DNA from 2 places in the Paenibacillus sp. FSL F4-0243 genome. Region 2 is predicted to be linked to the other one. Evidence: a T-box and tRNA genes for the amino acid it is inferred to sense, from the RefSeq annotation. Region 2 holds a T-box; the other holds one or more tRNA genes.

Region 1 (15,952 bases), 2.8 Mb from region 2:
GAATCGAAGCTTCCAGTCCAAGCTCCCGAGCAAGCTCTTCCATAGCTAGCAACAGAACACGTCCGTATCCTTTGACTCGATAATCTTTCAGTACGGCGATACGCTGCATTTTGGCTGTACCTGCTTTGTAATAAATCAATCTTCCCGTAGCCACAGGTACACCTTCATCTATAATTAGAATATGGTGCACATTCGGACCGATAACATCGTATTCATCAATTTCTTCCTCAGCCGGTACCATTTGTTCCTCTACAAATACTTTAGTACGAATATCCAGCCCCATCTGAAGCTGTTCCTCTGTAGTTACCCGTAAGATTTCTGCCGCCATGTTAGTCCCAAACTCCTCTCTCTATGTATCCAACGATAGTTGTCTATTATATAAAAATTCGACTAGAAAGAAAAGCCTGAGCATGAGAAATCATCTTCTACGCTGCTCTAATCTGCAGAATATACTTCTTCAGGAATTGAACGATTGTATGTGTCTTGCATCACTGGTGACAATGGAGGGTACTGACCTTTTGGCTTTCCATCTAGGTTAGTCATTTCTTTGATTTCCATGACTTTTGTTGGCTTCGCCTCGGAACATCCTCCCAAAACCATCAGTAACAGCAGACAAACGCCGACTTCCCATTTCAAAAATTTAGGCATGGTTTTACTCCTTTCACCGTTCAACTGTGGTTATTCTCATTACAGCTTTGACGGTTCATGAGTTTTATAAACCATTGGATCACTTCATTCCCCGATTCTAGCCCTTATAGATTCACATTTCCAACGACATGGACCATGTACATCATTCCTGCCAGAAAGCCAGCTAATACAAAATAAGCGATACCGTATTTCCAGCGTGAGCTAGCCGGCACATCGTAATACTTATCGTTCTCGTAGACCGAATAGCTAATATCACAATTCATCTTAAGATGAAGCCCATTCTCTAAGGTCACAGGCTCTAGCTGCGAGATACGTACCTTTTCAATGATGCATTGCTGCGGAAGCGCAGCTCTACCAATGTAGTTCAGTTGATCCCATCTCACCCCTACATACTGCTGTCTTTCCAAATCACTGTAAGTAGTAAAAGGTAAATCTCTTCTATGCTCTGGTCCTGGAATCATGTAGCCTGCATCTCTAAGTGGCTCTACTGGAATTAAGAAACTCTTCGTTACAGAATAAAGGCGATTGTTAGTGCGTTTCTTGACATATTTGTTATACAGATCGTAAGCAAATAACGCCCAAATAATAAAGAACAAGATCGAACGCATATAGATGATGATGGCTAAACCACCCACGAGCCCCACAAGCCACAGCCAGCGCGTCACCGCGGTTGCAATACGGCCACCGTCAAGCGGGTGAATCGGCAGCAGATTGATCAAATTAAGTAAAAAACCTATATAAGCCAAGGAATAGAGAAGTGGACTATCCATGTAATAAGCCGCCCCAAAAACGGCTGTAGCCCCAATGGTTCCTAAGATCGGACCTCCAAAAGCAATATAAGCTTCCGTCTGGGCATCCAGCGGTTGTTTTTTCATTGTAATTAAAGCTCCCAAAAACGGTATAAACAGCGGAGCGCTGACTGGAAGCCCGATCCGTTTCGCTGCTATTACATGTCCTAATTCATGGACTAGCAAGAGCAGGACAAAGCCCACGGCAAACCCCCACGGGTAAATCAAAGCATAAGCCCATATTGAAATCATCATTGATATTAACGGCCCGGCAATTTTACCTATTTTCAGAAGAGACAAAATCGCCTTTCCTTTAATCAGGAGCATCGCCGCCCCGCCCCCCAACCATTTCCATGGCGTGGAAGAATTCTTTTTCTGCTCATTTTGCGGCAAGATCTCAAGCTCCTTTTTCTTTCAATTTTTATCTAACTGCTGTACATTACCCTCCATTTTATCATAAGTGCTTAAGGAGTATTTCCATAAAAAAGCACTCGGCTAAGTATACGACGCAACTTTTAGAATCGTTTCAAGGTCAAACAAACAGATAATGGATAATTTTCACTATTATTCAAGGGAAGAAAGTGATTCCGCTCCAATACACAACCACCACCTCACACAAAATAACCCAAATTTTATGGTTACCCTATAGGCTAACGCCGTGAACGTTATAGGCTACGAACCATAGACTGTTATCAGGGTTATTCAATTGAGGAGGTTATTTATGGATACAAATGCAAATTTACATCAACAGGTTAGTTGGAATTGTATGAACAAATACGTTGGTATTACAACGACTGACGGTCAGTCCTTTGATGGCTTTATTGCCCATGTAGATCAAAACTATGTTACTCTTGCGGTTCCTAGCAACGAAATGGTAGAACGTTTAAACGGAATGCCTACACACGAATCGGCGTATAGACAATTTGGATTCCGGCCTGGCTTTTTCCCAAGACGTCGCTTCTTTCCACGACGCATCCCTTTTTTCGGTATAAGCGATATATTTCTACTCCCGTTCTTTATCTGACGTGGCTCATGGGGATGGAGCGGCATCCCCTTTTCTTATTATTTTAAAGACTATGTAAACTATCATCCCTATAGATTGTAAAAAAAGAATTGCCATCCTACTCTATCGTATGGTATTATGAAATTCGTCGCAGGACGGTAGCTCAGCGGGAGAGCACTATCTTGACAGGGTAGGGGTCATGGGTTCGAACCCCATCCGTCCTATATGTGAAAGCCTTGATATTCAAGGCTTTTTTTGTTTTCTATTCACTTATCATTCTATTAAAAACCCCTGTGATACGAATTTGATACGAATCGCGATTACTTTTCGTATCAGTTCATGTGATCCTCTGGGAAAATATCATCGATTCTATCCTCCAACCAATTCCTAAATTCCGCTTTACTGATATATAATTTCCTTCCCACTTTTGCAACATGAAATACGTGGAAGCCTGTTTACAATCCTTTCAATTCTATCGCAGTACTCCCCTTTATCACTTAATTATTTGGAATTATACAAACGAACAGATCATGCTATAATCCCAAAAAGGAGCGATATCAATCAGTTTTGTAATCGTTGTTTTAATTTTTGCGGTGTTGTTTGGAGTATTCAAAAAAAACAAAAAGCAGTAATTCATTGAACTTTTCGGTGCGCGGTATGCGTCTACTTCGTCATAACCTTTGGGAGAGAAGGGACACTCCTACTCCCTTAATGATCTGTATCTTCGTACTGTTCATTACTACTTTTTAATAATGAAACCTATATTTGGGATAAATCGTATTAATTAATAAATATTTTTTTTGAGGATGGTTATTATGAATCAAGAAAACTTAACTTGTAAAGCTTGTGGAAGTACTACCTTTGCTAAAGGTGAAGTAAACGCTGTGGATGCTAGAGTAATGCCCATCGGTAAATCTTTTACTTTTGGCTCCCCGGTTATATATACATTTTGTAAAAAGTGCGGAGAAGTAGCCTCAATTAAAATTACAAAACCCGAGAAATTTTGAGCCTACGTAACGGCCTCTTTTTAGAATTCTCTAATGAGCAGTTTGGGTCTACTGCGACACTGTTCTACTCACACTCAGTCGTAATTCTACTTGATACACCAAGCATTGGGGTTGCATGATAGCAGAAGATAAGTCCAAGAAGAGAAATTTAAAAACCGCGAAAAGCCTTGTATAATCAAGGATCTTCGCGGTTTTTTTGTTTTTTCAAAAGCCTCGTAAGAGCTCGCGGCAAAACCCAAAAAGAAGGCTTTTTTATACGTTGGAAAGAACTCCGATATTTATTTTGAACGCATCAATAAATATAGGAAGTAAGGCACACTCAGCATTGTTACAATAATCCCTGCGGGAATATCCGACTTAAAGCTAACCGTCCGAGCAATCGTATCCGCTACAAGCAGTAATAGCGCACCAATAAGTGCTGAAGTTGGTAGAAGTACTTTGTAGTCGTGACCTACCAACTTGCGCGCCACATGCGGACTAATCAATCCAATAAAGAAGATCGAGCCCCCGAGCGCTACACAGCCAGAAGCAATGCCTACAGCCGCAATCGCCAGACGCAAAAATTTCTTCTTTACAGCGACTCCTAATCCTATCGAAATTTCGTTACCTAGCACTAAGATGTTCAATGTCCTGAAATTGGAAAGAATATATGCGAATAGCAGCAATACCCAAGGTGCCAGCAAGCTGATATAAGACCACTTGTCCCCCCATAAATATCCTGCTTGCCAACGCTGCGCAAACTCATACTTCTGGTCATCAAGCTTTAAAGTTAGGAATAACGACAGCGCACTAAACCCCATATTGATCGCAACACCAGTCAAGACAAGTCGTGTAGAAGAAATCATACGACGTTTTCTATAGGCTAGAATATAGATCAGAGCTGCTGCCAGCAGACCACCTAAGAATGCCATAGACGGCAGTAATAATGTTATAGCGGTGCCTTGAATGCTTACCGTTGAGATAATCAGCAACACCATAAGACCTGAACCTGAGCTAATACCAAGCATGCCGGGATCAGCCAGATCATTGCGCAGCAACGCCTGCATAACTGCACCTGCCAGTGCCATCCCAAATCCAACAAGTATCGCTAATACGATCCGAGGAAGACGAAACTTATAAACAACGAGATTATGTTCCTCTGGACCTTGTCCAAGCAATACTTGAAATACTTCAAGTGGATTGAGGGACACCTTTCCCATATTAAGACTAAGAATAGCTCCTGCAATAAGCAGTATTATGAGAGATAGAATCCATATTGTAGCCTTATGCGATTTAACAACATTCATTTAAAGGCTCTCCTCTCTTTGCTCGCAATTAGCAAGAAGAAAGGAACACCAATCATTGCAAAAATAATGCCCAGTGCTGTCTCTGCCGGACGATTAATCACCCTTCCTGCGATATCCGCTGCAACCATAAGTGCGCCGCCGTAAATGGCTGATGCTGGAATAATATAACGATAATCTACACCTACAAAAAAACGCATAATATGCGGAATAATCAACCCTACAAAGCCGATTGGCCCTACAAGTGCAACAGCTACACCCGCTAGTAAAAGGACCGCAAGCGTAGCTATCATCTTAACGAGAACGATCCGTTGCCCGAAGCCTTTCGCGATCTCTTCCCCCAAGTTTAAAACAGTGATAGAGCGTGCAATGAATAATGATAAAGCCAGCCCACCTAAGAACCAAGGAATAACTAGCTTAATTTCCATCCATGTTGCTCCAGCCACACTTCCCGAAGTCCAATAAGCAAGGGCACGACCAATTCCATAGTTTAATGAGATAAATGACCCCACAGCTCCAAAAAGCATTGTAATTGATATTCCAGCTAGCACCAGTCGTTGAGGTGTCATTCCTGAACGATTCAATGAAGCGGCAAGATACGTTAATCCTGCTCCAAGTCCTGCGCCAATAAAGCTAACCAGCAAGGTTGTTGTCTGCAGTTGCCCTGGAAGAAAAACCAGTGTAACGGCCATTGCAAGAGCTGCTCCTGCATTTACTCCCATTAATCCGGAATCTGCTAAGGGATTTCGCGTATAACCTTGCATAACCGCTCCTGCTACCGCGAGACACATCCCCGCAATAATATCAGCTGCTGTACGCGGAATTCGAAGGGCATGAATAATCTGATGCTCGGTCAGTTCAGAATCAAAATTAAAAATCGCTGTCCATGCCATCTTCAGGCTCATGGAAGCAGAGCCAAAAGAGATAGAAGCCGCTACTGAAAGCAGCAGCAGCAATATCCCTAGGAGTAAAAACAGACCGAAATACGATTTCCCTCTTAAATTAGGGATAACAGCTGTTCTATCATCTAGCTTTCTATTTTTTTTCATACGCTGACACTAGCTTCTCAACTACAAAATCTAGCTGCTTATCAAGAGAGTAGATATCGGAATAATATGAAAAATCAAACCCAATTTCGATCAATCTACCTTCTTTGATTGCTGGAATGCTGTTCCAAATAGGGTTGTCCGACAAATCATCAGCCCCATCCCATACAGAGCGGAACACGAAGTCTCCTATATACTCAGGTAACACTTCTAAGGAAACAAACCCTCCAGTAGCCTTCTCCCTGCCATCAATCTTCTTCTGAAGAATCTCTGGTGCTTTTAGTCCTAAATATTCATAAATGATCTGAGAGCCTCTTCCGTAAAGCTTGCTATCGATCACCGCCATCTCTTTTTTGCCGCCCTCGATAATGGTTACCGTCTTATCTAAAATTCCAAGTTCATCAAGCTTCTGCTTACTTCTCTCCAACTTCTCGTGGAAATTATCTAATAAAGCTTGTGCCTCCTGCTCCTTGCCAAATACCTCGCCAATCTTCATTATACGTTCGTCCGTCGCCATTTTTTCATAAGGAATTGGAATGGTCGGTGCAATATCCTTAAGGATTTCGTAAGTTTCTTCAGAAGCAGCTATGATCAAGTCCGGCTTTACTGCCATAATAGCCTCTGGATTAGGCTCATACCATGAACCAAGATCTTCAATACCTCCCAGCTCTTCTGCAAAGGCCGCTCCTTCAAAGACACTCGAAGTACCTACTGGCTTAATGCCGAGGGCAACAAGATCCCCTTGAAGGTATAACACCACAACCCTCTCTGGATTAGCTGGAACGACAATATCTCCCTTTACCGTAGAGATAGCTCTTGTCTGAGCCTCTTTATTGTTATTGTCAGTTGCAATTGAATTATTGGCTGATGATGATGTAACTTCAGAAGCTTTGGATCCCTTAGAATTCGTGGCAGTAGAACCAACGTTTGCAGATCCGCATGCACTTAAAAGCAAGGTAAAGCTAAGCAGCATCGCTACAATAAAACTTGATGTCTTTGTTATTCGCATAGGTGAAGACCCTCCGGTTATTTTATTATGATAACAATATTGATAATGATTATCATATTCAACAACATTATATCGGGAGGATATGTTCTCGCCAATGGAGAATCTGGCGGTGGTAAATGGACGATTCTCCGATGAGTTCATCTGCCTGCTTTCCTTGCGGAATCGGATGGGAGATTGACCATTATATTTACTAAACATACGACTGAAGTAATATACATCGCTATATCCAACTTCTTCTGCAATATCGCGGAGTGGAGCATCGGTACATCGTAATAGCTCTTCTGCATGTTCAAGCCGGTATCGTATCAAATATTCGATCAAGCTGAACCCCGTCTCCCCTTTAAAACGCGTTGATAAATGACGAGGGCTATAATTAAATTGCTCCGCTATAGATTCTAGTGATAAATTGTGACGATAATGCACCTCAATATAACGGACAACCTGCCCAATGACATCCGGTTGCCTGAGGTTTATTCCATTCTTTGTAAACTGCTTTAATAATTCATGTATAAACTGATAGAACAAGCCTTTAACTTGAATTCTTTCCAATAAGCCTCCTTGTGCCCAGAGTTGCTCCATTGCCATTAGTTGATAGTGCAGTGGCAATGGCTCTAAAGACTCGAAGCCATACTGCATCCGAAATGGATTGCTTCGTTCCAAAAGTCTTGCTAAATCCTTTCTTCCTGGTAAGGAGGCTCTATAAAATAATAAATAGTATTCAAAGATCTTCCCTGCCTCTATGCTTAGTCTCATCCCCTTGCCACCATGCACAATAAAATGACGGTCTGCGTCGTAATCTATACCGTTGAGATTCAAGCTGGCCGCACCCCGCACACAGTAGATAAATCCACATGCAGGTAATATATAGCCTTGCAGCTTGTTCCCAGGCTCCATCACAGTATGTCGAATATCCAGCACTTTAACGGCTGCATAATTCCATGCGGCAATATGATCTTCCAACTTCATCTTGCATTTCACTCCGATCCGTAACACAATCTATTTAAGTTAATTACATCTTAAACATTGATAATGATTATCAATTAGTATTAGGCAGCTCTTCTATTTTGTCAATCGCTGGTTTGTATCGTGCTCACTGATAGCTTCGCATGAACTTCGAAAAGTCAAAAATAACATCGCCATGGATCTATAACCAAACACTAAAACCACTGGTCTAAGGTGCCCCCAACCTTTCCAATAACCTTCTTTAATGACCTCAAATTCGCACAGCTTTGATTTCCATTCTTCTGGAACCGTTTATCTCTCCTTATGGGGTCTCATCCCTATGATTCCTTATCTAAACGTTATTTGAACTAAACAGGAATAATCTCTCAATATTGCATCACCTATAATTTAGCATTAATATAAAATAATGAGACTTACTGAAAATCGTTAATGAGTATCGTTTTGAGGATTATTGCATTTTCGCAAACTCACTAAGGAGTAGGAGTGTTTTTTATATGTTATAGGGGAAAACGAATATTGGGACCAATGACTGAAGCTGATGCTCTACGTGAATGGTTTACTCTTTCCGGTACAGTGAAGGACATTTATATTATTGAGGTTGATGAGAACAATAAAGTAAGGCGCCAGATTGGACCTACAAAGAAGAAAAAGAAATAAGCATAGCCTGCAGCAACCTACTATAACTTGATTGAAAAAGAGATAAAACGTAAAAAAGCCCCACCGACCTTTATAGGTTGATGGGGTATTTTATTAAAATGGAAATTTAGTAAACGAGAATATTAAGAGTACCATCCCAACAATCGAAGATAGAGCAGCCATTTTATCTTTAGTTTTAAAATAGGTAGCTCCTCCATTAAAAATCAGAGCTCCACACATCCCCATCATTGTCCAAGACATGATCGCTTGATCCTGATCGCGGAAAAATAGTATTGCCAGAATGATTGTTGCTGCACTAAATAGAATACCGAACAGCCTTAGTGCTTTCAGCAAAAAATCCCCTCCCGAAATATAATGGGCTAATGAATTTGCAGCTTACTCGATATTACAAGAAAAAATGTAGCCAATGGGCCACAAAGCAAAGAAATTAAAAACCAGTTTAATCCACTCCTATTTTTACCTTGTGCTAACCCAGCATTTATTAATGCTAATGTACCCCATCCAACAAAATACCCATTATCCATCACGCACACGACCTTTCAACATCATTTTATAGGAATACGAATATCCAATATAATGGTTTCATCATAAGCAAATGTTGCAGGGATTTGTTATACATGCTGAGATTTCAACAACTACTTTATTCTTGTGGCGATAAGCTGGATCGTTTCATCAGAGTCTTTTACAAGACATTTCAAAGTAATGCCCAGGACAAGTGAAAATAAAGAGATCATAAAACAAATGACTGTAATCATTGCTCCTCTTAAGTCATTTGTGAAATTATAACGCAAGATTTCTGAGAAGCTGCTAGTAGAAAAGAAAATTATAGTCAAAATAAAAAACAATCCAAAAACACAAAATAAAATGTTTGATATTTTATTAACTCTTTCAAAATAGCTCATGTATTCAACTCCTCTGATCAAGATAATAATCCACCAAGACATAAATGGAACCGGCAATACCAAAAAGGATAATGGCTATACTACTATTCAAATGATATTCCTGTATAAAGCGTTCATCGTATGCCTTGTAAAAGAAAACATATCCCCCGATACCGCTCAGAAGCAATATCATTATGCGGCTAATCAAAGGATTTGCAATCATTCGAACAACCCAAGAGAAAGGAAAAATTATAATTGGGTAAAGAACGGCTGAAAAAAGAAATGCTAAGAAAATAAAAACAAATCCTATATTTTGAAACCCATAGTATTCAGTCGTACTGATCTTATTTCCTTCCCATAGCTCTAATCCAAAAGTGGCCAAGGTGAATAAAATCGTCGAAACAAACCATAACATGATATGCTTTACTACACGCAAAGTAATCCCACCAATTTTATGCTTTATATATCAGCCATTTTATTCATAAGTTCTATTGTTAAATCTGCTTCCAATAATCATTTAGCACTTGGTTCTATTGAAGTTAAAAAAGGTTTTTGCCCTATTCTACTATTATAGGAAACAAAGTACTCCTCATTTATATTAATCAACTTAAATATTCCTTTTGGGATTGTGACTGTAGTTTGATCACCGCTCATATTTTGTACTACTATTTCTCTTTTATCTACTGACACTACATTAACAACAGCAGATGTACTTGCCATCAAAAGGTACCATATTATAAATAAAAAAATGATCAAAGGAAGAAATGAGAAGATTTTACGATTATTCATATCTATCACCTCAGAGTAAGGATCATCTAATGGGCATGGTAGTTACCTCCTATCCATTGCCGAACAATTCTTGTATGTATTTTTCCGATATATATTCTCTAAATTCTTTATCTAATAAGTATATTTCATCTTGTTTTATCCACTGGTAGTTAAAAACAGTTCCACAGTCCTCTCCTTCACCCTCTCCAGTGAATCTCCACTTTTCAGGTAATCTTGTTTCTGGAATCAGAAGGTAGTCATGTCTTTCAACATTTGCATCTATATAATCCTTATAATAATATTGTGTTCCTATTTTCTTTACTAATTTAAATTGTTTAAGTCCACTTTCTTCTTGAATTTCCCTGAATAAGGCTTCTTCTTCTGTTTCCCCGGCATCGACATTACCACCTACTAATCTAAAGGGTACTTCTGGTACATTAAGATAAACTAATAAGGTCTTTTCTCCAACTTCATTGTCTTGCAAAATAAATCCGTATACCTTCTTTCTAATCGGTTTCCCTATCTTCATCGTGTCCCCCTATTTAGCTTCTTATAAACGAAAATAAAAAAGTATTTGATCATTGATCAAATACTTGCTCAGTCGTACGGTGTTATGAATATATGCTCCCTTGTGGTCATCTACGTTTACGCTATTCGAACATCCATAAATTTACTTTATTGTATTCTGAAAACCTAAATTAAACAAGTGTAACTCTTTAATTCCCACCGCTGATCAAAATAGCACTCCGCTTCTGTATAGCACATTACAATCTATTGTGCATTTTATATAGAGAAGCTTAATAGAAAGGGGTGGATCAGAATGGCAACTCGTCAACCTGATTTGGTATTGATCACTTGGAGCAGAAATCCTTTGGTTCGTGGCTCTGCACGTAGGATTATTTCTGTCCGCATCATTGGAAATGCTGAGCCTTGTCGACCTAGCTTAAGACCCAACGGGCTACTTGACACCGCCTTAGCTTGTTTATTAGATAATGACATAGGTTTTAAAGTGGTGTTTCGTAAAAAAACTTCAAGGATTAGCGGCTATTTGCTGTTACAACGCCATTAATATTTTCAGAGGGCAGCTAAGTTGCTGCTCTTTTTTAACGTTGAATAGAACCTGAATCTGATCGAAATTAGGTGAGTCCATGAACTTACAAGATGTAAAGAAGAGCTATGATTTAATCGTAAGCTTAGGTATGTCTTGTGCTCCTGCTATAAATATGCAAAGAAATAACTTGAGAACATTCTCCATGCCTCTCGACTGGATGATTTCTTATTCATTAACTGATGTAAACAGACTTTATAAAAATAGATTTCAGAATTTTATGGAGTTAACAAATCTGCAAATGCTCGAAGAGACACATTTTTTTCTAGAGGATGGAGTGCCCGCTTATCCTAATGGAAACAAGAATACGTTAGTGAAATCGTATTTTATTCAGGATACCTTTTATAACATTATCTCGGTACATGATTTTCCTATCACCTTAGGTAAACATTGGTCTACGACCTATCCATCTTATAAAGCAAAGCTGGATTTACGAATTAAGAGATTTTGGGACAAATTACTAAGCAGTAAAAAAATTCTATTCATTAGATGGTTCGCCACATACGAACAGGCTGTAGAGCTACAAGCGATTTTGTCTGATATATTAAAGCCGAACGAATTCACTGTCCTTATCCTTTATCCCGTTCGTGAATTAACATCAGTACGAGAAATCCATTGGAATATTAATCATATTTGTGTGTTAGAATTTCCTGATGATATGAACGATTATGATAGCTGGGATTATATTTTGAAAGATATACAAATAACGAGCGATTAATTTATCTCTTATTAAAAAATGACCCTCTCATGGGTCATTAATGTGGACGGCTTCGGTCAATCAAATGATTAATCATTTCTTGCGCAGCAAAAACATATGGATTCAGATATAACCTACTGATACCTACAAATATAGCAATAGGGTTACTGACTCCAAAATCGCTTTGGCTCCAAAGTGATTTTGGATTTGTAAGTTCAGGCTCTACAAGATCATACTTTTCCATCAGCCTTTCCTTTGTTCCACTATCCATTACAGCTCCGTTTCCTTTATCCGCGAAGACTGCTCCTGATGAAAAACACGCCATGATCAGAACAAAGGAAAAAATGAGTATTGCTAGTTTCTTTTTACACATAATACAGCTCCTAATTCTTTCTATGGTCTACACTAAACTCTAAACCTTGTACCAACTCAAATATTTCTCGGGTAATCGCAGGAAATCTATGTATTCGACAATCTTGATCAGTTCTAGATCATATTCTATAAAATAATGGGATAAAAAGTATTAAATTCTATAATACACCTTTCTTCATATAAAAACAAAAGCACCCCACAGTTAAAATTAGTAGGGTGCTTTAGAATAATTCGCCGTATTTACAATACCAACATCCCACTAAATATTCTATGGGGTTGGAGTTCCGCCATTGGCATTTAGCGTTTCGCCACTTATATAGCTCGATTCCTGGCTAGCAAGAAATACATATGCCGGAGCCATCTCTGCAGGCTGTCCCGGACGGCCTAGTGGTGTGCTCGCGCCGAACTCCTTCAGCACTTCCTCTGGTTGCCCACCCACCACCTGAAGAGGTGTCCATACGGGACCTGGTGCCACTACATTAACTCGAATGCCCTTATCAGCGACTTGCTGAGCGAGAGATTTACTGAATGTATTGATCGCAGCCTTGGTCGTCGCGTAGTCCAATAGGATCGGCGAAGGGTTATAGGCTTGAATGGAAGAAGTGTTGATGATGGTGCTACCCGGCTGCATATGTTTCACTGCCGCTTTACACAGCCAGAACATGGCATACACATTCGTCTTAAATGTATCGTCAAAATGCTTCGTAGTAAGATCAGCAATATCGGGGACGAATTGCTGTTTGCCCGCTACATTGGCTAAAATATCAATCCCACCCAGTTGCTTGACCGCAGTATCGACGAGCTGTTCACAGTACTCCTCATCCTTAAGATCACCTGGGATGGCGATTGCGGTTCGTCCTGCTTCCTGCACCAGCTTGAGAACCTGCTTTGCATCCTCTTCTTCCTCCGGCATATAGGATAAGACAACATCTGCGCCTTCACGAGCAAAAGCAATCGCAACAGCTCGGCCTATCCCGCTGTCTGCCCCTGTAACAATCGCTTTTCGTCCAGTCAGACGTCCGGTGCCTTGATAGGTATCTTCACCTGTATCAGGCACGGGATTCATCTTCTTCTGAAGCCCCGGCTCTTGTTGCTGCTGTTGAAATTCAGGTCCTGCCTTGGTATACTGAGTGGTAGGATCTTGCATCGTATATTGGTTAGACATCGATCAATTCCTCCTTTATTTTTAGAAAACCATTTTTTATTTAACGAACTCTTTTTTTATGTAAACACAACAGTACACCGCTAAACATACCTCATCGATAGCATAGTCCTGAATATTTCCACAAAAAATACCCCAACTACCTGTTAAGGTAGCTAGGGTATCTGATACTTTAAGTATCATTAATCATTTAATGGCCTTAAATTTCCTCTGACCTGTCTGGAACCGACTCATAACGAGTACGTATTTCACGATTTTTAGCGTAGATGTATAAATCTAAAGCCACTATTCCTCTACGTGCCAATTTTACTAGCAGAACGAAGAAGTAGATTCCCAAGCCAATTGATATCAACCAAATTAAAAAGAACAAAACACCTACTCCCCCTCCGAAAAAAAGACCTGTGTGTTCCATACGATTTATCCGCTCCTTAAGCAATTTTCATTTTTTATCAGTCTATATTGCATAAGCTTAAATAAATATATGGAAACTCACACATGAATCGGGACACCCTCCATACAGTTTCGCGTATACATTACATAAAGGAGTGATAAATCATGGGCTTTTTTATTTTCCTCTTTGTTCTGTTAGCGCTACTTAACATCTTTTTCCCACGATTCGGATGGTACATGAGATACGGATGGATGGTCAAAGGTGACGTTGAGCCAAGTGAGGCTTATTTATTAATGACCCGCGTCAGCAGTATAGTGGCACTTATTGTCCTCTTTTTTATCTGGTCTAGTTTCTGACTTATCCTAACGCTCTTAATACATCCTCAATCTTACGCTGATGCGACAATACGCCGTAATTCATCCAGGCCATGAAATCCACCTCATATACGCTGCCGTTACGTACAGCAGGCAAGTTGCGCCAGAGTTGTGTATCCAGCAGTTCCCGTCCTCCCCCTTCAAGCTGATCAAAGGTAATGAACAAATGATCCGCAGTCAGATTGGCAAGCTCTTCTTTTGTCAGGTTTACCCGATTCTTTCCACGGGTCAACTTCCGAACCAAACTATGGGGTTGCAAGCCCAAATCATGATGAAGCACGCTTCCTGTATACCCCAAATGCTCACATCCATAGAGAGTGATTCCGTAGACTGAGATTCTTAAACAAGCTATGGTCTGACTATGGACGGAACGGGTAAGCAGCTGCTTGGCTTGCTGTGCCTGAAGCTCATAATTGTCGATCACTTCCTGGACACGCTCCGTTCTGCCAAAGACTGCTGCTGCGGAATACAATGTGGCACGCCAATCCTCTTGATGAACAGGCAGCTTGAACAACGGAGCGATCCGGCTGCACTCCTCCAGGTGCCAACGATGAAAGCCATTATCCAGCAAGATCAATTCGGGCGTATACCGGGAGAGCTCCTGCCAATTACGAGTCGAAATATCTACCTCAGGCACATTGTGGAGAGCCAAGTACTCTTGTTTCCCCCACTCGGCGTGACAATATTGCGCCACAGGCGTAATATCCAGAGCCAATAGATAATCTTCCAAAAAAGGAGCAAACACCCTCAACCCATCCTGATGGAAGCTTCTGTATTGGCCTGGAGTAACACCCACCGATCTTTTAAAACGCCGATTAAAATAATACTCATTACTATATCCGACGGATACCGCGATATCATGCATACGGTCATTCGTCAGCAGTAGCTGCTGCTGCGCTCTTTCGATACGAAGCCCGTTCAAATGCTCCAAGGGAACCCTCCCTGTCACCTCTTTAAATGTTTGTGTGTAACGCGCACGTGTAATACCTGCAACTTCAGCCAACTGATCAACGGTTACGGCTTGGTTATAATGCTCCTCCATATAGTGAATGGAACGCTGTATTGCCTCATGATCACCCGTGACCTGAACGAAAGAGGAATTTGCACGCATGATTAGCAGAAGCAGCTCCTGAAAGCGCGTATGGCCTGCGAACCATTCGATCTCATCTGTGCTTCTACGGCTATGGTAGATAGCCTCTAGCAGTAATTTACATTGTGAAAAGGGTCTACAGCTTAACAAACCAGATCGAAGGATGTCCTCTTTAGTCCTTCCTTCTATTTCACTCTGCCTGTTTTCCCCGGTTTCGATGATTTCAAAAGTAAGCCGATAAAAGCTAAGCCCCCGCTCCTCGGCATTGATTTTGCTTAATAACCCTGGTTCGAACAAGAACCCAGTACCTTTTTCCAGTGGAAACTGCCTCAACTCAGCCTCAACATACCCCTGTCCTTCCGATACAATGAGTAGTGTATGATCCTGAAACACCTCACTCTGTCCGCTTCCTGACAGGGATTGGGTTTCTATATTTATCAAGCTATAGAATAGCTTCCTTCTATGGCTGTCTTGCAAATCTTTTGCCATTCTCCCGCCCCCAATTGAGAACCATTTTCATTCACTTCAGTGTAAAACAAAAAATAAGGTCTATCAAGGGTGCTGATAGACCTTATTTTTGCTATTCCTTCAAGGCGGCTGCCATTTATTTCACCATAGCTTCCAGCAGGTCATCAAGCTTCATCGAATTGGCCGTGATGGCACCAGTCTGCCAGTGGGAACGTTCCATTCTATAAACATTCCCGT
Region 2 (15,952 bases):
AAATCCCGAGATAAAAAAACAAATAAAGAAATTGTGCAACTTGTGTATTGATTCCTAATACGGAATACAGCGGTTCTAAGGCTCTCCCCGCCAACGACAAGATGACAAGACAATATAGCAGTCCTATTATTATTTGTAGCGAAGTCTCCATGACCTTCAGACATAGTATATAAGCAGGATAGGCTATAATCAGAACTCCAGCCAGACAAGCGACTGGAATAAAGAGAGGATCCTTAGGCATCAACAAATACATAAGCACCACAACTAGAATGGATACTCCGAATAATATAGAATAATATCTCTCCACTTTGCTCCCGAATACTCTGAGAAGCATTAGAAGCGCCAAGCTTTCGAGCGTGCCTCCAGCCAATGCAAGAAGTGCTATGATTGGTAGACTAAGTGGTGTATCTATAAAATCCTTCAGTAATAAGAGGATCAAGGCTGCTAGTTGCAAATATTTTGCTGTGATAAACAATGAAGAAGTCTGTTCCTGCGGATAACGCAAACGATACACCACGATAAGCAGCACCGTGAACGATTGCCACAAAAAGAGACACACCAGCAGTGTCTGGAGATCCAGATGCATATAAGTGAAGTTCACCTCCCCTAGTATTCCTGACTCTCAGTATACATATCGGTATCTGATGACTCTATTTCTTCCCTCTTGTTTGGCCTGATATAATGCCTTGTCGCTTAGCTTGTACAACTTATTTATCGAAATCTCCTGATCTGGCATGATCGTAATTACACCTATACTAACTGTGTACCCCTGTTGAACCTTATTAGTGGAAGTATTCATTATCGCCTCACGAAGCGCTTCAGCTTTCTGGTCGCAGCTCTGCTCATCTACCCCACAGAGTATGACTGCGAATTCCTCGCCCCCTAGTCTGCCAAACAAATCGCCATTTCCGAGATTATCTTTAATCGTCGATGCGAACTCTTCCAGCACAATGTCACCGGTATCATGACCATAAGTATCGTTGACCTGTTTAAAATAATCCAAATCCAATAGCAAAAATGAGAAGTACTCCTGCGCCCGAAATGCCTTTTTAAGCTTTATCTCCGCTTCCTGAAGAAATGCTCCACGGTTTAGGATCCCCGTCAAATCATCATAACTGGCTATTCTTTTTAGTTTGACGAAGGAATGCTCATTTGAGAGAAGAATATAACCGGCAGCCCCTACGATAAATAATAAATACATCCCCAAATAATACAAATATTGCGTGAGATTTGTTGAGAACACATTCATCTCGGGCTCCCAAATCAATGCAACAAGCGCCCGCATCAGCATAATCGCTGCAAATACATAAAATAATACGCCTAATATTTTTTGAAGAGGGGTAGCCTTTTTATTCACAGTTAGATGATAAGCTGGATAAACTATAAATAGTATAGACCAAAGTGAAGTACAAGCGATGCGCAAGTTGGAATGATTAAAAAATAATGCGATGATACTAAAACTAATTATGCTCAATACCGAAAGGATGATGTAATATCGCTTTATTTTTGGCCCCAGTACTCCCATCATCAGCAGTAACGCTGTAATTTCTAGACAGCACCCTCCAAGGATCAGAGCATTGCTAAGCGGAATGGACAACGCATGAGGGAGATAATCCCATAATAAAACCGAACACCAAAAGAGTAGCTGCACTTCCTTTGATCGGATGAACAAGGTGGAGGCTGTATCTTTAACAGCGGTACTTCGATAATTGGTTATAAGCAGCAATATAAATAAATTTCCGAAAATAAACAAATAAATCAGTGTTCTAATTTCAAGCAGGGAGCTCATACGTCACCACCTATGCGAAAATATCCCCCCAAAGTGCGGCTTTGCTTCGATAACGTATTCAGGTACTTTGTGGGGATCCCAAATATACGTTGAAAAATCGATCCTCTTCTGACAGCACTATAGCACTTTATAACTATATCAGTAAATACGTTAACAATACCAAAAAAAACACTTCCCTCTAAACTCCCTTCAGATAAACACAAGGATTATCTGAACGAAATTTTGGGGAAGTGCTATTGAATAGAGAATATAAATATCCTCGATTTAGCCTCAACTTGTAAACTTAATGCTTCTTCTTCAACCCGTCTGCCAGTGCGTATCCGACCTTCCAGATATCGCCTGCGCCCATCGTAATCACCAGATCACCTGGAGCAATACGAGGTGTCAGATCAGCTAGAACATCTTCTTTGGTTGGCAGATGTCTCGCGCCCGCATTACTGTTCTTAACAATTAGCTCAACCAGCTTCGCAGAAGTAACACCTTCGATCTGTTTCTCTCCAGCCGGAGAGTAAATATCGGTGATGATGACTTCGTCGGCTTCGCTAAAGGCACGGCTGAAAGCATCTAACAGGAAGAAAGTACGTGTATAGCGCTGAGGCTGGAATACCGCAATAATCCGTTTTCCTGTTGCCTTGGCAGCACTGATCGTTGCCTGAATCTCTGTAGGATGATGCGCATAATCATCAATGACCAGAATGTCATTGACTTCTCCGAGCACTTGAAAACGGCGCTTCGCACCATGGAATTTCACAATCGCTTCAGCGATTTTCTCGAAAGAAATCCCTGATTTCAAACAAGCGATTACCGCTGCCATTGAATTATAAAGATTGTACTGTCCGGGAACAGAGAGTTCAATCCGTCCAAGCACTTCTCCATTATGATTCATCGTGTACGATACCTGACGATCGCCTAGAACGATATCAGTGGCAATATAATCTGCAGTGTTCGACTTGATGCCATAAGTAATCACCTTACCTGTTACTTCAGGTAAAAGAGAGATCACATTCTCGTCATCAGCGCATACTATAGCAGTTCCATCTTCGCGCGTTTGGTTCATGAACTGCACGTATGCAGCTTTAAGACGGTTAAAGTCTCCGTCGTAATTTTCCAAGTGATCCGCTTCAACATTCGTAACGATCCCAAGCCAAGGGTGATAGTGCAGGAAAGAGCCATCACTCTCATCCGCTTCCGCTACTACAAACTCACCTTGTCCCGCCTTTGCATTCGTACCTACATTCATAATCTCTCCACCGATAATATACGTTGGATCAACGTCGCACTCTTCCATCACAAGTGCAATCATGGAGGAGGTGGTAGTTTTCCCGTGTGCTCCAGCAACGGCTACCCCTTTACGTTCATTCAATAAACGGGCTAACATTTGCGAACGATGCAGAATTGGAATCTTAAGACGCTCAGCTTCCACCCATTCCACATTATCACTAGACAAAGCCGTAGAGTATACGACTAGATCCGCACCTTTTACTTGTTCTGCTGTATGCCCGATATAAATCTTGGCACCTTTAGCAATCAATTTATCCGTTAATTCTTGGGCAGCCACATCGGAGCCCGTAACTGTATATCCCATTTCTAGCATTACCCGGGCAATCGCGCTCATTCCGTAGCCGCCGATCCCTATAAAATGCACACGTTCAGTAGTATCCAACAGTCGTCACCAGCCTTTTTCAGTATCGGGTTGCTGCAAAAGTGTACCGCGTACGTCAGAGATTAAATACAGCGTACCAGATACGACGGCAAGGTCATCCTCCGCTGTAATCGACTTCAGTAGCTGCAGCGCTTTTCCCCAATTATGTTCTACTATGATTGCCAAGTTTTCCTTGGCATATTTCTCCCGCAGACTTTCTGCGATAACTTGCAGATTCTCCACGTCCATTTTGTTCTGGAAATCCGGTTCGGTCAGGATGAGCGTATCCACTATAGGCAGTATATGCTTAAAGTAGGATTCATGATGCTTATTTGACAGCATTCCCATAAGTAAATTTAATTTACCGTATTGATAGAGCTGAGGCAGACTTTTTGCAAGACTCTCCGCACCTTCCGGATTATGTGCTCCGTCCAGTACAATCCTTGGAGACTTGCTTACCTCTTCCAGCCTTCCAGCCCAGAATGCGTGGCGCAAACCTTCAAGCACATCTTCATCCTCAAGCATAAAGGCCATATACTGACGCAGAACCTCAAGTACCATCATGGCAGCTGCCGCATTGCTAATCTGGTGCTCGCCTTTCATTACAATCCCAAGTTCAAGCGAACGAAAGGGACCCTTAAAATGAAAAGTCTGCACATCCTCACGGATTTCATTAGCCTCATAGCTAAAATCTTCTCCGGCAAGATAAAGAGTAGAGCGGCAAGCCGCTGCTTTCTCTTTCAGAACCGCTACGACTTCCGGCTGAGTTACGCAGCTAACAACAGGTACGCCCGTCTTAATAATTCCGGCTTTCTCCATTGCAATCTTCTCTAGCGTATCTCCCAAAATATCCATGTGATCATGACCAACATTAGTAATCACAGAAACAATCGGAGTCACGATGTTCGTTACATCCAGCCTTCCCCCAAGCCCGGTCTCCCATACGACAACATCAGGACAAGAGACGCCCGCAAAAAATAGAATGGCTACAGCTGTAGTTACCTCGAACATCGTAGGTGAGCCAAACTCCGTTTCCGAAATTTCTTGGACTAGTGGACGTAATTGGTTAACCAGCTCGACAAGCGTTTCTTCAGAGATGTCCGTATTATTATATTGGAACCTGTTCGTGAACTTTGTAATATACGGAGATGTAAAGGTGCCTACTGAATAGCCGCTTTGTATAAGTGCACTAGTCAAAAAAGCACAAGTTGAACCTTTGCCGTTCGTACCCGCCACATGAATAAACTTCAGCCGACGGTGCGGATTTCCCAGCTTGTCCATCAACATCTCGATTCTATCTAAACCTGGCCGTATCCCAAAAGGGATTAGGCTCTTGATCCAATCAACCGCTTCGGTGTATGTCGCAAGAGGGGCGGTACTTCCGCCCCGATTTAGGTCATCCATGTCTCTTATCCTCTCAGCTCTGCGATGCGGGCAAGTACTTTCTCACGTTTAGCAGAATAATCTGCCTGCTTCGCCCGTTCCTCTTCGATAACTTTAGCAGGAGCTTTGGCCACGAAGCCTTGATTGCTCAGCTTTTTCTCTACGCGTTCTACTTCGCTGTTCAGCGTCTGCACTTCTTTTTCCAGACGAGCGATTTCTTGTTCAATATCAATGAGTCCCGACAATGGCAGAAGCAGTTCTGCTCCTGTTACTACAGCGGACATTACCTTATCCGGCGTTTCTGGATTCAGGCCAGCTTCGAAGGAAGACGTATTACAGAAGCGTCCAATGTAGTTGTCGTTACGGGTGATAATACTCAGCGTCTCTTCATTACCCGCTTTGATGATCAATTCAACCTTTTTGCTCATCGGTACATTCACTTCAGCCCGGATATTACGAACGGCCCGGATTACATCCATCAGCAGGTTCATTTCCGCTACGGCTTGCGGATTCTCCAGAGCAGCATCATACTCCGGCCATGCAGCCAGCGTAATCGTCTCCCCTTCATGCGGAAGGTGCTGCCAGATTTCTTCCGAAATAAACGGCATAAACGGATGAATCAAGCGCATTGTGCGGTCTAGTACATAGGCAAGTACAGACTGTGTCTTCGCTTTGGCCGCGGCGTCTGATCCGTAAAGTGACAGCTTCGCGAACTCAATATACCAGTCACATAGATCGTCCCAAATGAAGTTGTACAGCTGGCGACCGGTCTCACCGAACTCGTACGAGTCAATTAGACGCGTAATCTCACGAGAAGTTTCGTTCAGACGGTGCAAAATCCAGCGATCAGCAGTACTTAGCTCACCCGAAATGTCAATATTTTCAAAGCTTACGCCTTCCAAATTCATCAACGCGAAGCGTGATGCATTCCAGATCTTATTGGCGAAATTACGTGCCTGCTCAACCTTTTCCCAACGGAAGCGTAGATCCTGTCCAGCTGTACTTCCGGTAGAAATCATGTAACGCATTGCATCTGCGCCATACTTCTCGATTACTTCAAGGGGGTCTACGCCATTCCCGAGTGATTTGGACATTTTTTGACCTTCGGAATCCCGTACCAAACCATGCATCAATACATCTGAGAAAGGTTTTTCTCCGGTAAATTCAAGAGCTGAGAAGATCATCCGCGCTACCCAGAAATAAATAATATCGTAGCCTGTTACGAGCACATCGTTCGGATAATAGCGTTTGAAATCTGCACTGTTCTCATCTGGCCATCCTAGTGTGGCAAAAGGCCACAGATTAGAGCTAAACCAGGTATCCAGTACATCTTCGTCCTGTTTCAAGTCGGTTAGACCACTGATCCGGCGCGCTTCTTCCTCGTCATTTGCCACAACCAATTCACCAGTAGACTCGGAATACCATGCTGGAATACGATGTCCCCACCACAGCTGACGGGAAATACACCAATCACGTACGTTCTCGATCCAGTTCAGGTAAGTTCTCTCGAAACGGTCCGGTACAAAGTTAACCCCGTTCCCATCCTTCTGTGCATTGATGGCAGCTTCAGCCAGTGGCTGCATCTTTACAAACCATTGTGTGGACAAGTACGGCTCAACAACCGCTCCAGAGCGTTCACTGTGTCCTACTTGATGCACATGATCTTCGATATTGATCAGCACACCTTGCTCCTTCAGGTCAGCAGTAATGGCCTTACGACATACACTCCGGTCTTGACCTTGGTAAGGTCCTGCTTCTTCATTCATCGTACCGCTCTCATCCATTACGTTAATCTGCGGTAAATTGTGACGTTGACCCATCTCGAAGTCATTCGGATCATGAGCTGGTGTAATCTTAACCGCACCACTACCAAACTCTTTGTCTACATAATCATCAGCGATAATCGGAATCTCACGGCCAATAATCGGCAGGATCAACGTTTTGCCGATCAGATCTTTATAACGATCATCTTCCGGATGAACAGCAACCGCTGTATCACCCAGCATGGTCTCCGGACGTGTGGTCGCTACTGTAATAAATCCGCTACCGTCTTTGAGCGGGTAACGCAGATGATACAAGTGACCATTAACTTCTTTATATTCAACCTCGATATCCGACAATGCTGTACGAGCCGCCGGGTCCCAGTTGATAATGCGTTTGCCGCGGTAGATCAAGCCTTTATTATAGAGCTTAACGAATACCTCGCGTACAGCTTTCGACAACCCTTCATCCAGGGTAAAACGTTCGCGGGAATAGTCAAGGGAAAGCCCCATCTTAGCCCACTGCTCATGAATGGTGTTCGCATATTTATCTTTCCAGTCCCACACCTGCTCCAGGAACTTCTCGCGGCCGAGATCATGTCTAGAAATTCCCTGCTCACGCAGCTTTTGCTCTACCTTTGTCTGCGTTGCGATACCGGCATGGTCCGTACCTGGTAGCCACAACGTGTCGAAGCCTTGCATCCGTTTTGTACGAATCAGGATATCCTGAAGCGTAAAATCAAGCGCATGACCAATGTGCAGCATTCCCGTTACGTTTGGTGGCGGGATTACAATGCTGTATGCTTTTGCATCTGGACGCCCGCCTGCACGGAAATATCCACCCTCTGTCCAATAGGAATACCACTTGGTTTCTGCCGATTTCGGATCATACGTGGTTGGCATTTCATTCTTAGAATCATTTGCAGCGGCAGCATCTGCCGCTGTATCTTGCAAGTTCGGCAACTCTGCCGCTGTTAGATTGTTTTGGTCAGCCATTCTTTGATACCTCCACTTGGTTACTTGTAGTTGGTTTCTAAAAAACAAAAAGACCCCTCGTCTCAAAGGACGAAAGGCCATTCTTTCGCGGTACCACCTTTGTTTCGCGCCAATGAAAAATAAACCTGCACTTCTTTCACCTTACGGTTCAGAAGCTTAGCGCGACACTCGTACAGATAACGGCTGCTACCGGCCACATCCTAACTTATCTTTCATATCCATGAAGACAAGCTCAGAAGGGCGACTCCGGGGCGACTTCGGTGGCTGTATCCTACGGAATGTCACAGCACTTGCATTCCGCTCTCTGAAGGGCTGACCGCCTACTCTTCCCGTTCCCAGTCTTTACTTAGATATTGCTTACTCCATAATACATTTTGAGTCATCCCTAGTCAACCTGAATAGGCTTCTACAGCGGGACTTTAAGCGGAATTTCGACTTATAGCGTGCATATGTCGAATTTTCATTCGATTCATCACTCTGCGTTGGTTAGATACCCCACATTCTAACGTTCTCCGGTCACACAAGAATAAACGCCTTCGACATCCTTTTACGGAGGGTAAGCGTTTATTTGAGAAATATAAGGATAATGTATAACGTGAAACTTATATATTCTTATATTTGACAAAAATCCCGATCTACTATCAGATCGGGATTCACCTATTCATATGAGTACGCATTGTAATTCAATTACGGAATGTACAACACTTGCCCTTCTTCTACACTCTGCCCAGACAATCGATTATACATTCCCAGCTCCCGCGCACTTAGCTGATATTTCTCTGCGATTGTATCCAGCGTTTCTTCACGCTGCACGATGCAAAGGCGAACCTTACGGAATAGGTTAGCGCCATCTGCTCCAGCAATGAATCTGCTCTTCCACTCCGTATTATTTCCGGCCTCTGGAATGATCGCTGCAGCCGATGCATTTCCTTCAGATAGGAGAGCCTCTTGTTCTTTACGAGAACGACTAGAGCTGAGTAATGAAGAGAAGGTGAGATGTTCTTTGACTGGAGCCTCAGCATCTTTCTTGCTTCCTAGCGCAATCTTAAGATCTTGCTTCTCCTCTGACTGTGGCACAGTCTCTTGAGAAACAAAAACTTCATTCGTATTCTCGTGAATCGGCTGAGCATTCTCTTCTTGTGCATGAAGCTCATTATTGGCCTCGTTTTCCGAAGCGAATACGGCAATATCTTGATCCGCATCAGCATTAGCTGCTGGAACAGCGGTTTCTCTTGAAGCAAAAGTATATTCAGCTTCTTGCTCCTGATCCGCTTGACTCGCCAGGCTAACTTGATTCAGCTGAGTGGCCTCAGCTTCATTCTGTGACTCAGCTTTAAACCAGTAATCCGCTATTCCTGCTTTGGAATCCTCTGTTTGCGAATCCAGACTATGCGTCCGAGCTTTCGCGCCCTTGTCCTTCTCATGAGCGGATGAGAAATTCACTATAGGGGACGAATGACCAGCTCCACTTGAGACCAGTGGAGCCTCTGATGCGTCTGCATTAGCTTCAGCATGCTCATGTTCTTCTACGGCAACCTCCGATGCATCCTCGCCAAAGGTCCACTGTGAATTTTCATAAAGTGCATCAGTTTCGTGCTCTTGGTTCTCTGCAGATGCTTCGATTACCCTGTCATCACTGAGAGGGGAATAAGCAACTGTGTACTCTTCCTGCTGCCAGGCCGGTTGTGGTTGAGGCTCCGCACCACCGATTCCCCGCAGTGATAATACGCCTGTTATATTCACTGTGCGCATCGTGAGCAGATCAATATCAAAATTCTCGATCTCCACCCCGATATCTTCAATCGAGCTGACGCGTGTAAGCGGAACAGTGATTTCTACGGGAATAGCATGCTCCAGACGTTGTGTTCGGTCATCTTCACTCCGGTAGAGTCCGGTAAGCAACAGCTGACCATATAACTCGGCACGATCCTCCCGCTGAATCACCTGGATTTCCGGAAGTAGTTCAACCTCCTCCAGCTCAGCTATTCCCGGAAGCTCTTCCGATAGGTGAATGCGTTCATAAATATCAAACCGCAAGCCGTGGGACTGATCAAACACGGGATATGTCCTCCTTCTTGGCATAATCTAACCCTGAGACAGGCCCAGAGCATAAGCCCAAAATGTTACTCCCCACATGTATATGCTTCAAACAGAAAGGCATGACAACTTTGGTGGCACTAACCGGACAGGATGCTATTAATTTCATAAATTCAGGGACCATTCAAACCTATCTGCCGGCCAATAGATGAACTACTCCGCATGAACAAAGTATTATATGCTGCTTTTGCTATTAGGACATAGATAGATGCTTCTTTCTGAAAAAACAGAAAATTATATACCCTACGAAAAAATAGATAAAAAAAGAACCGTAATACCAGCATTTGCTGATACCACGATTCTCAGGTTTATAACGAAGCCGTCAAGGCGCTTCAGACAGCAGCTCCCGCAGCTGAAGCATATCCTCCGGCCACGGATCGCTTACTTCCAGTTGTTCACCGCTCCAAGGGTGGCGGAAAGACAGCAGCTCGCCATGGAGCGCATGTCGGCCGGCGGCACTGGAAGCCCAGACCGGGCCGCCATATAGCGCATCCCCATACAAGGGATGACCCATATGGCTGAGATGGACGCGAATCTGATGCGTCCGTCCGGTCTCCAGCTGCACATGCACCAGGCTCCCGCCATGCAGTGCTTCGCGTCCGATGATTCGAGTCACGGCGGACTGTCCGCCGGGTGAGACTCTTCTCCGCGCCGCATGATGACGATCGCGTCCTATCGGCGCGTCGATCACTTTAAGTGTAGGCGGCACTGTGCCTTCGACGATCGCGGCGTAGAGCCGCGAGATGCTTTTGTCACGCATATTCTCGTCTAGGACAAGCTGTGCGAACTCATTCTTCGCGTACATCACCGGACCTGTTGTATCCTTGTCCAGTCGGTGAATATGCCTTACAGCTACACTATCACCGGAGGCGACATAATGCGCAGCTACAAGATGATCCAGCGTTACACCTAAGCCACTGCCATCCGGATGAACTGCCATGCCTGCCGGCTTGTGCGCAACCAAGCAAAAATCATCCTCATACAACACTTCAAGCTCTTCCCATACTGGTTCAATGCCGGCTTCACGATCCGGAAAAAGTGCCAGTCGCAGTCGATCTCCCTTCCACTGAATGCCCCCCTCGCGGCGCAGACGCAGATGAAGCTTCTCAGGCATACCTACAGTTTCCAGCAGCCACTTATCAATTGCAGCTTCAGAATCCTCGGCTCCTGTAATGATTTTGCCGGGTGTTACTTCCAGCCACTCCCCACGTCTAGTCCAAGCTCCACCACCGGTTCTTTCTCCGGCTCCAATACTCAAAGGGCCTTCAGGGCATTATAGTGGCCCTCAATGGTATCATCAATATCCTGCTCACTATGCGCAGCCGACACGAACATGCCTTCAAACTGTGAAGGTGGCACGCTAATGCCTTGGCTCAGCATATGACCAAAATAACGACGGAATAGATCCGTGTTGCTAGTCTTGGCCGTTTCAAAGTTAGTTACTGGTCCTTCCGTGAAGAACGGACAGACCATCGAGCCCACGCGGTTAATTGTCAGCGGAACACCGGTCTCGATTGCATTCTTTTTCAAGCCTGCCTCCAGACGCGCCCCTAATTGTTCCAGACGATCATAAACTTCCGATGTCAGTAGCTGCAGCGTAGTGAGTCCTGCCGCCATCGCTAATGGATTACCACTAAGTGTGCCAGCCTGATAGATCGGTCCCGTAGGAGCGATTTGCTCCATAATCTCTCTTTTGCCGCCATAAGCGCCGACTGGAAGTCCTCCACCGATAACTTTGCCGAAGCAGGTAATATCCGGAGTAATGTTGAACAAGCCTTGAGCACAGCCACGATTGACACGGAAGCCTGTCATTACCTCATCAAAGATAAGCAAAGATCCATTGTCTGAAGTTAACTTGCGAAGTCCTTCCAGAAATCCCGGAAGTGGTGGTACAACACCCATGTTGCCGGCAATCGGCTCTACGATCACTGCGGCAATCTCACTGCCAAAACGTTCGAAAGCAATCTGAGTGGACTCCAAATCATTGTATGGAACTGTAATTGTATTTACTGCCACACCTTCGGGAACACCTGGGCTGTCCGGCAAACCTAATGTGGCTACACCGGAACCCGCTTTAATAAGCAGACTATCTGCGTGACCATGATAGGATCCTTCGAACTTCAAAATTTTACTGCGTCCTGTATAACCACGTGCCAAACGAATCGCACTCATCGTCGCTTCCGTTCCGGAGTTAACCATACGTACGATATCTACAGAGGCTACACGTTCGACAACCGTTTTTGCCATTTCAGTTTCAAGTAAAGTAGGTGCACCAAAGCTTGTCCCTTTTACCGCCGTCTCCTGCAATGCCTTTACAACCTCAGGATGCGCATGACCCATAATCAGCGGTCCCCATGAGCATACATAGTCGATAAAGCTGTTGCCGTCGATATCATAAATACGCGAGCCGATCCCATGATCCACATAAATCGGAGTCAAGCCTACGGATTTGAACGCCCGTACAGGGCTATTCACCCCACCGGGAATATATTGTTTTGCTTCATCAAAAGCCTTGCGGGACGCTTCCTCTTTACGCGCCATTGGCTCATTACTCATCTATCTTCACTCCTATTCTGTTCTTGGTCACACAGGTATAGATTAACCACGCAGCCAGCGCGCAGCATCTTTTGCGAAATAAGTAATAATAATATCCGCTCCGGCCCGTTTCATGCCAGTCAGCATTTCCAGCACAACGGCTTGCTCGTCAATCCAGCCTTGTAGCGCTGCTGCTTTTACCATGGAATATTCGCCACTCACATTGTAAGCCACAAGAGGCAAATCGAACTGGTCGCGGATCGTACGAATCACGTCCAAGTAAGCCAGAGCCGGCTTCACCATTAACATATCTGCGCCTTCCAGCACATCGGATTCTGCTTCACGAAGCGCTTCGCGCAGATTGGCAGGGTCCATTTGATAGGTTTTGCGATTTCCGAACTGTGGCGCTGAATCCGCAGCTTCGCGGAAAGGGCCATAAAATGCCGAAGCATATTTGACCGAATACGACATAATCGGCACATGTTCAAAGCCATTCTCATCTAGTCCCGCACGAATCGCGTGTACGAATCCATCCATCATATTCGAAGGTGCAATAATATCTGCTCCAGCTTTAGCTTGGGATACCGCCGTACGGGTCAACAGCTCTAGCGAAGCATCGTTGATGACATCACCGTGTACCACACCGTTTACCGTATGCGTATGCACCATCCCGCAATGTCCGTGATCCGTAAATTCACAAAGGCAGGTATCTGCAACGACCAACAGCTCAGGGTACCACTGCTTGATCAAGCGAGTAGCCTCTTGCACAATTCCATCCTCTGCGAAACCGGAAGAACCGATTGCATCCTTCGTTTCAGGAATCCCGAATAACAGTACAGCCGGAATGCCTAGTGCGGCAATCTCGTCCACTTCTGCTTTTAAAGTATCCAGCGAAAAATGGTACACGCCCGGCATCGAGCTAATCTCATTCTTCACACCTGTTCCATAAGTCACAAATATAGGCTGTACAAAATCCAGCACATTCAGTACTGTCTCCCGCACCATACCACGAATTCCAGCAGAACCGCGTAGTCGACGGTGACGTGTAATTGGAAAGCTCATTTGTTCATCCTCCTGAAAATAAAATATATAGACACAACGGACATTTATAGTTTGCCCGTCTAACTGCCAGTTAGTTAACAATCTGATTTCATTGCAGAATGTGCAATAGAAAAGACTTAGAATTGGAATTGATTCTAAATTTAAGAGATTCTATTGTACAAACTACAACCAGTCTAAGGTTACTTATATTAATAGGGCTATTGCTCACCTATCTCTATGAAACTACTTGAGCCTAGTCTCCGCATTCCAGCGACAGAGTTCCTGCACCAGACTATTAATAGTTGCTTCTTCAGGTAGCAGTCCCGGGGTAAGCCCCGCTTCCACGGCAGTCTGCTCAGTTAATGGCCCGATGCAGGCTATTTTCACGTTAGCTAGCAATGGGAGTGGATCTTCGAGCCCCATTCTTTTAAGAATGTGGATGAAATTGCGCACCGTTGAAGAACTAGTAAAAGTCACCGCGTGAACGCGCCCCTCCTCCAGCATCTTCAGCAGCTCGTCGTCATCCTCACCCGTCACAACCGTCTCATAGGTATCGACGTCTGTGACTTGAAGGCCAAGCTCTCTCAGCTTGTCCGGCAGCCAGTCGCGCCCCAGATCGCCGCGCGGCAACAGCACGTTCTGCCCCGGCAGCAGCTGGGGACCGAACTTCTCAATCAGACCCTCCGCCTGAAACTTCGCCGGAAGCTCCTCAGCAATCACCCCGCGCTGCGCCAGCGCGGCTGCTGTACCCGGCCCCACCGCTGCAATCCTTGCGCGGTGAAGCCCCCGAATGTCCGCCCCCTGCTCCGCTAAGTGGCGCCAAAAAAACTCCACGCCGTTCGGGCTAGTGAAGAATACCCAGTCGTACGATTCCAGCGCGCCAAACGCCGCTACAATCTTCTCCTTCTTCTCTGCGCCTTCCGGCATGATCGTCTCGATCACCGGGAACTCGTAGGGTTCCCCGCCGAGTTCCTCAATCATATCCACCAGCTCGCTCGCTTGGCTCCGAGCCCGTGTCACCACGATGCGTTTGCCGAATAACGGCATCGCCTCGGCCCACTTCAGCTGCTCACGCTGCAGCACCACGTCGCCAACGACGATGACGGCCGGCGGCTGAAAATTCGCCGCCTTCACCTTCGCCTCAATATCGGCGAGGGTTCCCGTCAGTGTCTCCTGATCTGCGCGAGTACCCCAGCGCACCAGCGCCACTGGTGTTTCTGGCGGACGCCCATGCTTGATCAGCTGGGCGCTGATATATCCTATTTTAGCTACGCCCATCAGGAACACTAACGTCCCCGTGGCATTCGTTACTTTATCCCAATGAATGGAATGATCCAGTTTATCTGGACTCTCATGTCCGGTGATAATCGACAGGGAAGAAGCATGATCGCGGTGCGTGACAGGTATACCCGCATAAGCAGGTACGCTGATCGCCGACGTGATACCCGGTACGATTTCGTAATAGATCCCATTTTTGCGAAGCAGCTCCGCTTCTTCACCTACGCGGCCAAAAATCGTAGGGTCCCCACCCTTCAGCCGCACCACTGTTTTCCCCTGTAAAGCCAGATCAACTAACAATTGATTAATCTCTTCCTGCTTCATCGTGTGGCGATCCGGCAGCTTACCAACATAAATCTTCTCGCCGCCGGGCTTCATGCATTTCAGCAATCTAGGACTTGCCAGCCGATCATACACCAGCACGTCGCTTTTTCGAATACACTCGAGGCCTTTTACAGTAATCAGCTTTGCGTCCCCGGGACCTGCACCTACCAAATAAACCTTCCCCGTCAATCCCCTCATCCCCTAACGTCTGACAGTATCTTCTCCGCTCCTCTTGCGATCAGCTTCTTAGCGACTTCTTCACCGAGCTGTACTGGATCTACCCCAGTGCAAGTTTCTTTCAAAATCGTTGAACCGTCAGGTGTTCCCACCATTCCGGTTAAGGAGATTATTTTGTGCTCCGCAGTAGTGGCTTCCGCGGCTGCGTCAAGCACCGCATGAGCACCAATCGGCACTTGGCAGCCGCCGTTCAGCACGCCAAGGAACGTGCGCTCCGCCGCCACCGTCAACGCTGTATCGGCGTCGTTATATAACGCCAGCAGCTTCCGCAGGTCGGCGTCATCTGCGCGGCACTCGATGCCGAGTGCGCCCTGCCCTACAGCGGGCAGGCAAACTTCCGGCGGCAGGTAGGCGCTGACGCGATCCTGCCAGCCCATGCGCGACAGCCCCGCTGCTGCAAGCAGGATCGCGTCGTATTCGCCGCTCTCCAGCTTGCCCAACCGCGAGTCAATGTTGCCGCGCACGGGCTCAATGACCAGATCAGGCCGCAGCGCAGCTAGCTGGCTGGAGCGGCGTAGGCTGCTTGTGCCTACGCGTGCGCCCTGAGGCAACTCGTCTAGCGAGACGCCTCCGTTAGAGATCAGTGCATCGCGCGGATCGACGCGCTTCGGCACAGCACCGTTGATCAGCCCCTCCGGCAGCTCGGAGGGCATGTCCTTCATGCTGTGCACCGCCATGTCGATTTCTTCGTCCAGCATCGCTTGCTCGATTTCCTTCACGAACAACCCTTTGCCGCCTACCTTGGACAAGGTGACATCTAGGATACGGTCCCCTTTGGTAACAATCTTTTTCACCTCAAAAGTGAATCCAAAACCATGCTCCTCGCTCAGTCGCTCCAGATCCGCAATCACGTGCCCTGTCTGCGTCAAC

Evidence for each region. The T-box of region 2 lies ahead of NSS87_RS24760 (valine--tRNA ligase). A T-box ahead of a tRNA ligase gene usually reads a tRNA of that ligase, here a tRNA-Val.
Region 1: it has a tRNA-Val gene. The T-box ahead of NSS87_RS24760 (valine--tRNA ligase) is inferred to sense a tRNA for this amino acid. The anticodon was not compared.

What each region holds. Positions count from the first base shown of each region.
Region 1 covers NZ_CP150151.1:2,747,682-2,763,633, reverse strand. Annotated here, with positions in the region: gene NSS87_RS12105 (GNAT family N-acetyltransferase) at 1-328, opposite strand, end outside; gene NSS87_RS12100 (hypothetical protein) at 436-648, opposite strand; gene NSS87_RS12095 (site-2 protease family protein) at 753-1,829, opposite strand; gene NSS87_RS12090 (hypothetical protein) at 2,158-2,460, shown strand; tRNA gene NSS87_RS12085 (tRNA-Val) at 2,592-2,663, shown strand; gene NSS87_RS12080 (hypothetical protein) at 3,255-3,446, shown strand; gene NSS87_RS12075 (iron ABC transporter permease) at 3,725-4,732, opposite strand; gene NSS87_RS12070 (iron ABC transporter permease) at 4,729-5,778, opposite strand; gene NSS87_RS12065 (AraC family transcriptional regulator) at 5,765-7,750, opposite strand; gene NSS87_RS12060 (hypothetical protein) at 8,264-8,404, shown strand; gene NSS87_RS12055 (hypothetical protein) at 8,498-8,737, opposite strand; gene NSS87_RS12050 (hypothetical protein) at 9,311-9,721, opposite strand; gene NSS87_RS12045 (hypothetical protein) at 9,799-10,074, opposite strand; gene NSS87_RS12040 (NUDIX domain-containing protein) at 10,124-10,582, opposite strand; gene NSS87_RS12035 (hypothetical protein) at 10,874-11,122, shown strand; gene NSS87_RS12030 (DUF1796 family putative cysteine peptidase) at 11,202-11,879, shown strand; gene NSS87_RS12025 (hypothetical protein) at 11,917-12,231, opposite strand; gene NSS87_RS12020 (SDR family oxidoreductase) at 12,499-13,395, opposite strand; gene NSS87_RS12015 (DUF6199 family natural product biosynthesis protein) at 13,948-14,139, shown strand; gene NSS87_RS12010 (helix-turn-helix domain-containing protein) at 14,141-15,736, opposite strand; gene NSS87_RS12005 (ABC transporter substrate-binding protein) at 15,852-15,952, opposite strand, start outside.
Region 2 covers NZ_CP150151.1:5,544,168-5,560,119, forward strand. Annotated here, with positions in the region: gene NSS87_RS24740 (GGDEF domain-containing protein) at 1-586, opposite strand, end outside; gene NSS87_RS24745 (GGDEF domain-containing protein) at 623-1,789, opposite strand; gene murC (UDP-N-acetylmuramate--L-alanine ligase) at 2,073-3,452, opposite strand; gene NSS87_RS24755 (folylpolyglutamate synthase/dihydrofolate synthase family protein) at 3,459-4,835, opposite strand; gene NSS87_RS24760 (valine--tRNA ligase) at 4,841-7,477, opposite strand; T-box leader at 7,633-7,916, opposite strand; gene NSS87_RS24765 (LysM peptidoglycan-binding domain-containing protein) at 8,258-9,628, opposite strand; gene NSS87_RS24770 (RluA family pseudouridine synthase) at 9,990-10,925, opposite strand; gene hemL (glutamate-1-semialdehyde 2,1-aminomutase) at 10,922-12,223, opposite strand; gene hemB (porphobilinogen synthase) at 12,266-13,264, opposite strand; gene cobA (uroporphyrinogen-III C-methyltransferase) at 13,487-15,034, opposite strand; gene hemC (hydroxymethylbilane synthase) at 15,040-15,952, opposite strand, start outside.